2 regions of the Blastococcus sp. SYSU DS0539 genome follow, and region 1 is predicted to be linked to the other one. Evidence: riboswitches for the same ligand, from Rfam matches in the RefSeq annotation. Region 1 holds a riboswitch; the other holds the start of a gene.

Region 1 (4,404 bases):
CCAGGTCAGCGGCCCGCGACAATGGCCGGGCAGCGGTACCGGCAGGTCCGGTTGGCATCGGCGCGCACCGGTGCGCACTGTGGAAAGGTCGCTCCCCCCGACGAACGGAGCCTGCTACCCGTGGACGCGTTGAGAGAGCTGCTGGACTGGCTGGCCGGCAGGGGTCTCGAGGTCGTGCTGATCGTCATCGGCTCGGTGCTGCTCGCCCGCTTCGTGGCCTGGGCCGGCACGCGGATCACCGACCGGATCGACCGCAACTCCACCGGCGGCGACGCGCTGGTCCGCAGCGAGGCCGCCAAGCACCGGCACTCGCTCACCCAGGTGCTCACCTGGGCGGCGATCGTGCTCATCTACTCGATCGCGGTCTTCTTCGTCCTCGAGCGGCTGGGCGTGCCCATCACGGGTCTCGTCGCGCCGGCCACCGTGCTCGGCGTCGGGCTGGGCTTCGGCGCCCAGCGCATCGTCGGTGACGTGCTGGCCGGGTTCTTCATCATCACCGAGCGCCAGTACGGGTTCGGCGACGTCGTCTCCATCCAGGTCGTCGGTGGGGGCGACCCGGCCGCCGGCACGGTGGAGGACGTCACGCTGCGGGTGACCCGGATGCGCTCGCCCAACGGCGAGGTCGTCACGGTGCCCAACGGGCAGATCGTCAAGGTCGTCAACCTCTCCCGCGACTGGGCCCGCGCCGTCGTCGACGTGCCGGTGCCGACCAGCGTCGACGTCAACCGCGCCAACGAGATCCTGCGCGAGGTCGGCCGAGAGGCGTTCCGCGACCCGGCGATGCGCCCGCTGCTGCTCGACCCGCCCACCGTCATGGGCGTGGAGACCCTCGGCCTGGACGAGGTGAACGTGCGCGTGGTCGCCCGCACGCTGCCGGGCAAGCAGTTCGAGGTCGGCCGCGACCTGCGCGCCCGGGTGGTCCACGCGTTCCGCAGCCAGGGCATGCAGGTGCCGCAGCCGACCACCAGCCAGACGGACGACGACGCCACCGCGGTGCGGGAGGGAGTCCGATGAGCGCGCCCGAGAACCGGCCCGCCGACGCGCCGGGCCCCGACGACGGCACCCCCTCCGGCCGGAGCGTGAGCACCGCCCCGCCGGCCGCTCCGCCCGCCCAGCCCGCTCCGGCACCGGCCACCGGCTGGTGGGCCTCCATCCCCCGGCACCTGGGCCGGGCCCGCACCTCGACGGTGGTGCTGGTCGTGCTGTTCCTCGCGATCGGCGCGCTCTACCTCAACGTCCGGCCGCCGTCCCCGGGCGACCCCGTCCCCCGCGAGGAGACCGCCGAGCCGACGGAGACGTTCGAGCCCACCGAGACCGAGCCGACCGAGCCCGAGCCCACCGAGACCGCACCGCCGACCGAGGAGCCGGAGCCGACCACCCCGGCCACCACCGGCCCGACGACGTCCCCGGGCACCACCGGATCCACCCCGACCACCCCGGAGACCACCGGGCCCGCGCCCACCGGCGGCACCGACGATCCGGACGACACCGGCGGCACGGACGACACCGCGCCCGAGTCCCCCACGGGCTGAGCCCGGGGCGGTTGTTTCACGTGCGACATCGGCCGGACGGGCACCCGGTGCCGGTCAGTGTGCAGGTGGCGGGGCCGACGTCCTAGGATCGGCACGGCTCCTGAGAGGCAGCGCGAAGCACCTGGCTGGCTGCCCGGCAACCTCTACTCCGTCTGAGGTGCTCCAGGGGAAGAGCCGGCCGGGCGGCGTCCGCCCTCCGGCAACGACGGAGCTCCCGTGCGCCGCGGGTCTCCGCGAGCGAGAGGAGACGGCGCATGAGCGACCCGCAGAACTGGAGCTTCGAGACCCGGCAGATCCACGCCGGCACGAGCCCCGACCCCACCACCGGGGCCCGCGCCCTGCCGATCTACGCGACCACCAGCTACCAGTTCCGCGACACCCAGCACGCCGCGGACCTGTTCGCGCTGGCCGAGATGGGCAACATCTACACCCGGATCATGAACCCGACGCAGGACGCGCTGGAGCAGCGCGTCGCCTCGCTGGAGGGCGGCGTCGCCGCACTCGCGGTCGCCTCGGGGCAGGCCGCGGAGACGCTGGCGATCCTCAACCTCGCCGAGGCCGGCGACCACGTCGTCGCGTCCGCCTCCCTGTACGGCGGCACGTACAACCTGCTGCACCACTCGCTGCCCAAGATGGGCATCACCGTCTCCTTCGTCGAGAACCCCGACGACCCGGAGAACTGGCAGTCGCTGGTGCAGGAGAACACCCGCGCCTTCTACGCCGAGACCATCGGCAACCCGAAGGGCGACGTCCTCGACATCGAGGCCGTCGCGGGCGTCGCGCACCGCAACGGCGTCCCGCTGATCGTGGACAACACGGTCGCGACGCCCTACCTGATCCGCCCGTTCGAGTTCGGCGCCGACGTCGTCGTGCACTCGGCGACGAAGTACCTGGGCGGGCACGGCACCGCCATCGCCGGCCTCATCGTCGACGGCGGCACGTTCGACTGGCGCGGCGGCCGGCACCCGATGTTCACGACGCCCGACCCGACGTACCACGGCGTGGTCTACGCCGACCTGGGTGCGCCGGCCTTCGCGCTGAAGGCCCGGGTGCAGTTGCTCCGCGACCTCGGTCCGGCCGTCTCCCCGTTCAACGCCTTCCTCGTCGTCCAGGGCATCGAGACGCTGTCGCTGCGCATGGACCGGCACGTGGCGAACGCGCAGCGGGTGGCGGAGTTCCTCGAGGCGCACGACGCCGTCGAGCGGGTGAACTACGCGGGCTTGCCCACCAACCGGTGGCACGCCGCGCAGCAGAAGTACGCCCCGAAGGGCGCCGGCGCCGTCCTCACGTTCGAGCTGCACGGCGGCAAGGAGGCCGGCCAGAGGTTCGTCGAGGCGCTGGAGCTGCACAGCCACGTGGCCAACATCGGCGACGTCCGCTCGCTGGTCATCCACCCGGCCTCGACCACCCACTCGCAGCTCACCCCGGAGGAGCAGCTCACCACCGGCGTGACGCCGGGCCTGGTGCGCCTCGCCGTGGGCCTGGAGGGCATCGAGGACATCCTGGCCGACCTCGAGGCGGGCTTCCGCGCCGCCAAGGACGCCTGAGGTGACCGGGGTCCGGGAGGGAGCCGGCTCCGCCGCCGGTCCGTCCCGGGCCCCGGCCCGCACCGGGGGCTGGCTCGAGGGTGATCCGGCGGGCGACCGCCGGTTCCTCGACCTGGCGGGGCCGTTCCGGCTGGAACGCGGCGGGAGCCTGCCGGCGGTGCGGATCGCCTACGAGACCTGGGGAACGCTCGCGCCCGGCGGGGACAACGCCGTGCTGATCGAGCACGCGCTGACCGGGGACAGCCACGTCGTCGGCCCGGCCGGGCCGGGCCACCCGACGCCCGGCTGGTGGAGCGGCATCGCCGGGCCGGGCGCGCCGCTGGACACCGACCGCTTCTTCGTCGTCTGCGCCAACGTGCTCGGCGGCTGCCAGGGCACCACCGGGCCGTCGTCACCGGCGCCGGACGGCCGCCGGTGGGGCGCGCGCTTCCCCGAGGTGACCGTGGGCGACCAGGTGCGCGCCGAGGCGGCGCTGGCCGACGCGCTGGGCATCGCCCGGTGGGCCGCCGTCGCCGGCGGGTCGATGGGCGGCATGCGGGCGCTGGAGTGGGCCGTGGCGGAGCCGGCGCGGGTCGACGCGCTGTTCTTCCTCGCGTCGAGCGCCGTCGCCTCGGCCGACCAGATCGGCACGCAGACCACCCAGCAGGCCGCCGTCCGGGCCGACGCCCGCTGGGCGGGCGGGGACTACCCCCTCGACGACCCGCCGGTGGACGGCCTGGGGGTCGCCCGGCGGATCGCGCACCTGACCTACCGCAGCGGGGTGGAGCTGGAGGCCCGGTTCGGCGCCCGCCTCCAGGACGACGGCCGGTACGCCGTCGCCTCCTACCTGGAGCACCACGCCGACAAGCTCTCCCGGCGCTTCGACGCCGGCAGCTACGTGGTGCTCACCGAGGCGATGAACCACTGGGACGTCGGCCGCGGCCGCGGCGGCGTCGAGGCGGCCCTCGCCGGGGTGACCGCCCGCGCGCTGGTGGCCGGCGTGGACAGCGACCGGCTCTACCCGGTCGAGCAGCAGCAGCGGGTGGCCGACGCGCTCGGCGTCCCGCTGCGGGTCATCTCCTCCCCGTACGGGCACGACGGCTTCCTGATCGAGACCGCCGCCGTCGGCGCGCTGCTGACCGAGCTGCTGGACGGCTCGGCCGGCGGGCCGGGCTGATCGGGTGGACGACGACCTGCTCCCGCTGCGGGAGGCGTGCGACCGCGCCCTGAGCGGGCACGGCGACTGGCGGCCGGCGGACCAGCTGGCCACGGTCCCGCCGGGCACGGCCCCGGACCGGTACGGCGACGGGGGTGTGGTCGCCGAGCTCGAGGCCGAGGTCGCCGGG
Region 2 (4,404 bases), on a different contig from region 1:
ACCTGGTCGACGTCGCGACGGCGAGCGGGCTGAACTTCACCCTGTTCGTGCTGTTCGCGACCACCGGCTTCTTCCTGGTCGTGGTCTACGCGCTGTTCTTCGGCGACACCGTGGCCGTCGAGGCGCAGTGGGGGTCGCTCCGGTACGCGCTGGCCACCCCGGTGCCGCGGATGCGGCTGCTCCGGCAGAAGTGGCTGGCCGCGCTCGTGCAGTCGGTGGCCGCGCTGCTCACCCTGGCGGCGGTGGCGGTGGTCGCCGGTGGCATCGCGTTCGGCTTCGGGGACATCCAGACGCCGGTCGGGGTCTCGATCGACCAGGGCGAGGGGATGCTGCGGCTGGCCGGGATGCTCGGCTACCTCGCCGTGCACCTGCTGGTCGTCGGCGCGCTGGCGTTCTGGTTCTCCACGATCACCGACGCGCCGCTGGCGGCGGTCGGCGGCGCGGTGTTCACCATGTTCGTCTTCGCGATCCTCGACCAGGTCGAGCAGCTGGGCTCGATCCGCGACTGGTTCCCGACGGCGGAGGAGTTCGCCTGGACCGACCTGCTGCAGACGCCGATCGACTCCGGCGACATGTTCCGCGGCGTCGTCCAGTCGCTGGTCTACATCGCGGTCTTCACCGCGCTCGGCTTCCGCCACTTCGCCCGCCGCGACGTCACCAGCTAGCGAGCCGTTCGTGCACGAACGGTCGTCCCGGACTGCCTGAGACGACCGCTCGTGCACGAACGGCGGGGTCAGAGGCTGGCGCGCACCGCCTGGGCCCAGCCCTCGCCCATCGCGGCGCCGGTGACGGCGGCGTTGGGGACGGCGGCCAGCGCCGCGGCCATCCCGTCGACCGCCCCGCCGTTCGCGGTGATCCACAACCGGCTCACGGCGGGCGCCATGTCCAGGTCGCTGATGCTGTCGCCGATCGCCACGGCGTCGTCGGGGGAGAGGCGCCGCCGCTCCAGGTCCCAGGCGATCGCGGCGCCCTTGGAGATGCCGCGCGGCATCAGGTGGTAGACCCGCGGCGGAGCCGGATCGGCGTCCAGGCCCATCCACGACGCCGCCGGGATCGCCCCGTTGTCCTTGAGGGTGAGCCAGCCCAGCCCCCGCTCGGCCAGCCAGGCGTCGACGGCGAGCGGGTCCACCCGGCCGCGCAGCAGCGCGTCGGTGGTGTGGGTCGCGTGCCACGGGGCGTGCCACTCCAGCCGCCCCGGGTTCGCGGTGACCAGCTCCTCGACGACGCCGAGCTCGGCCATGACGTCCATGGCGGTCCGCTCGCCGTACCCGGCGGGCAGCTCGCCGCGCAGCCGGTGGGTGTTCCGCCCGGAACCCCAGCCGATGGTGGCGCCCAGCTCGGCGATGGCGCCGTCGGCGGCGAAGATGCGCGCGGCCTCCACCACCTGCTCGTAGGTCCGGCCGCTGACCAGCACCAACGCGACCCCGGCGCGGTGCAGGTCCAGCAGGGCGCCGGCCGGGCCGTCGGTGAGCTCCCGGCCGGCGGTGTGCCAGAAGGAGCCGCGCGGGCCGACCATCGTGCCGTCGAGATCGGTGTAGACGATGCGGGCTGCCACGCCCCCATCCTGTCCGCCGGGAGATCCGTCACCGCCCGCGGGTACGATCCATCCCGTTCACTCATCCAGAGGGGCAGAGGGACACGGCCCGATGAAGCCCCGGCAACCGCCGTCCGACGCGAGAGCGCGGCGGGAGGTGCCAATTCCGTCCCGCGCGGCTCGACGGCCCGCAGCGGGGAAGATGAGGAGGTAGTCGTCGCATGACTCTCACCGCTCCCGGTTCCGTACAGGCCGACTCGTCCGCCGGTGGTCCGACCCCGCCCTGTCCCGCCCGCGGGCTCGTCTGCCGCAACTGCGGCGCCACCTTCGGGCTGATCGCCGAGCACGCCTGCGCCGAGTGCTTCGGCCCGCTCGAGGTCGACTACGACCCGGAGCTCATGCGCGCGGTCACCCGCGAGCAGATCGAGGCCGGGCCGCAGAACATCTGGCGGTACGTGGGGCTGCTGCCGGTGGGCCAGGACCCCGCCGAGCGCGTCTCCCTCGACCCGGGCATGACCCCGCTGGTGCGCGCCGACCGGCTGGCCGCCGAGCTGGGCCTGACCGGCGGGCTCTGGGTGAAGGACGACTCGGCCAACCCCACCCACTCGTTCAAGGACCGGGTGGTCAGCCTCGCGGCCACGGCCGCCAAGGGCCTGGGCTACACGAAGATCGCCGCCGCCTCCACCGGCAACCTGGCCAACTCCGTCGCCGCGCACGCGGCCCGGGTCGGCCTGCCGTCGTTCGTCTTCATCCCGGCCGACCTCGAGCCGGGGAAGGTCGTGCAGTCGGCGGTCTACGGCCAGACGCTGGTCGCCGTCGACGGCAGCTACGACGACGTCAACCGGCTGACCAGCGAGCTCGCCGAGACCGACGAGTTCGAGGACACCGCGTTCGTCAACCAGAACGTCCGGCCCTACTACGCCGAGGGCTCGAAGACGATGGGCTACGAGATCGCCGAGCAGCTCGGCTGGCGGATCCCGGCCCAGGTGGTCATCCCCATGGCGTCGGGCTCGCTGCTCACCAAGGTGGACAAGGCGTTCCGCGAGCTCAGCGCCGCGGGCATCGTCGAGGCCACCGAGTGGACGATCTTCGGCGCCCAGTCCGCCGGCTGCGACCCGATCGCCACCGCCTTCGACAACGGCTGGGACGTCGTCAAGCCGGTGAAGCCGACCGGGATCGCCAAGTCGCTGAACATCGGGAACCCGGCCGACGGCCCGTACGCGCTGGACGCCATCCGGCGCACCGGCGGAGCCGTGGCGCGCGTGGGCGACGACGAGATCGTGCAGGGCATCCGCGACCTCGCCCGCACCACCGGCGTGTTCGCCGAGACCGCCGGCGGCGTCACCGTCGCGGTGCTCCGGAAGCTGGTGGCGGACGGGCGCCTGGACCCGGCCAAGGAGACCGTCGTCCTCAACACCGGGGAAGGGCTGAAGACCCTCGACCCGCTGGAGCCGGTCGTCGGCCCGACGCACCGCGTCGAGCCGTCGCTGAAGTCGCTCCGGGCCGCCGGCCTCATCGGCTGACGGCGGCCCGCCGACCGGGCGACCGGCACGTCGCCCGATCCGGGCAACGGCACGGCGTCGATGTACCGCCGCGCGGCAATTCCTGATGTACGTTCTCGCGCGGTTCCAGTTCCATGTTCGTTCCGCGGGCGGAAGAGGTGGACCCGGCCCCCCGATCCAGAGGGGCCGTCCGCACGCACGAAACGTGGGAGCACACGTGGCACAGGGCACCGTGAAGTGGTTCAACGCCGAGAAGGGCTTCGGCTTCATCGCCGTCGACGGCGGCCAGGACGTCTTCGTCCACTACTCGGCCATCCAGATGGACGGGTACAAGAGCCTCGACGAGGGCCAGCGCGTCGAGTTCGAGGTCGTCCAGGGCGCCAAGGGCCCGCAGGCCGACGCCGTCCGCAGCGCCTGAGGACCACCCAGCAGTTCACCGGAGGCCCGGTTCCCCCGCGCGGGGAGCCGGGCTCTTCCGTCCCCGCCCCCGCGATCGACCCACCCCGCAGGGTGCCGTCCACGCGCCGGAGCACCCCCCGTTCTTGCACTCGCCAGGGTCGAGTGCCAGACTCGTTTCTGGCACTCGGGGCTCCCGAGTGCCAATCAGGTCGGAACGGTGAGGCACCGGTCCGTGGGCCGACGGAGCGCCCACGTCGCTGGTGCCGTCCGTCGCGGGCACCAACCCGGCCGTGCAGCGATCAATGCATGGAGGACATCACCACATGGCCAAGATGATCGCCTTCGAGGAAGAGGCGCGCCGCGGCCTCGAGCGGGGCATGAACACCCTCGCCGACGCCGTCAAGGTGACCCTCGGTCCCAAGGGCCGGAACGTCGTGCTGGAGAAGAAGTGGGGCGCCCCCACGATCACCAACGACGGTGTGAGCATCGCCAAGGAGATCGAGCTCGAGGACCCGTGGGAGAAGATCGGGGCCGAGCTCGTCAAGGAGGTCGCGAAGAAGACCGACGACGTCGCGGGTGACGGCACCACCACCGCCACCGTGCTCGCCCAGGCGCTCGTGCGCGAGGGCCTGCGCAACGTCGCCGCCGGCGCCAACCCGATGGCCCTGAAGAAGGGCATCGAGAAGGCCGTCGCCTCGGTCACCGAGTACCTCCTCTCCACGGCCAAGGACGTCGAGACCAAGGAGCAGATCGCCGCCACCGCGTCGATCTCCGCCGCCGACCCCGCCATCGGTGAGCTCATCGCCGAGGCGATGGACAAGGTGGGCAAGGAAGGCGTCATCACCGTCGAGGAGAGCAACACCTTCGGGCTCGAGCTCGAGCTCACCGAGGGCATGCGCTTCGACAAGGGCTACATCTCGCCCTACTTCGTGACCGACACCGAGCGCATGGAGGCCGTCCTCGACGACC

Evidence for each region. A riboswitch is a leader RNA that binds a small molecule or an ion and turns the genes downstream of it on or off. The one in region 1 is predicted to bind S-adenosylmethionine.
Region 2: it holds a riboswitch for S-adenosylmethionine, as region 1 does, so the genes downstream of both, thrC (threonine synthase) here and ACI790_RS17120 (bifunctional o-acetylhomoserine/o-acetylserine sulfhydrylase) in region 1, are expected to answer to the same signal.

Annotation. Positions count from the first base shown of each region.
Region 1 covers NZ_JBJHAF010000015.1:17,264-21,667, reverse strand. Annotated here, with positions in the region: gene ACI790_RS17130 (mechanosensitive ion channel family protein) at 121-1,014, shown strand; gene ACI790_RS17125 (hypothetical protein) at 1,011-1,532, shown strand; SAM riboswitch class IV at 1,629-1,744, shown strand; gene ACI790_RS17120 (bifunctional o-acetylhomoserine/o-acetylserine sulfhydrylase) at 1,787-3,079, shown strand; gene metX (homoserine O-acetyltransferase MetX) at 3,081-4,235, shown strand; gene ACI790_RS17110 (threonine aldolase family protein) at 4,240-4,404, shown strand, end outside.
Region 2 covers NZ_JBJHAF010000013.1:122,495-126,898, reverse strand. Annotated here, with positions in the region: gene ACI790_RS16260 (ABC transporter permease) at 1-665, shown strand, start outside; gene ACI790_RS16255 (HAD family hydrolase) at 734-1,555, opposite strand; SAM riboswitch class I at 1,614-1,743, shown strand; gene thrC (threonine synthase) at 1,756-3,057, shown strand; gene ACI790_RS16245 (cold-shock protein) at 3,254-3,454, shown strand; gene groL (chaperonin GroEL) at 3,759-4,404, shown strand, end outside.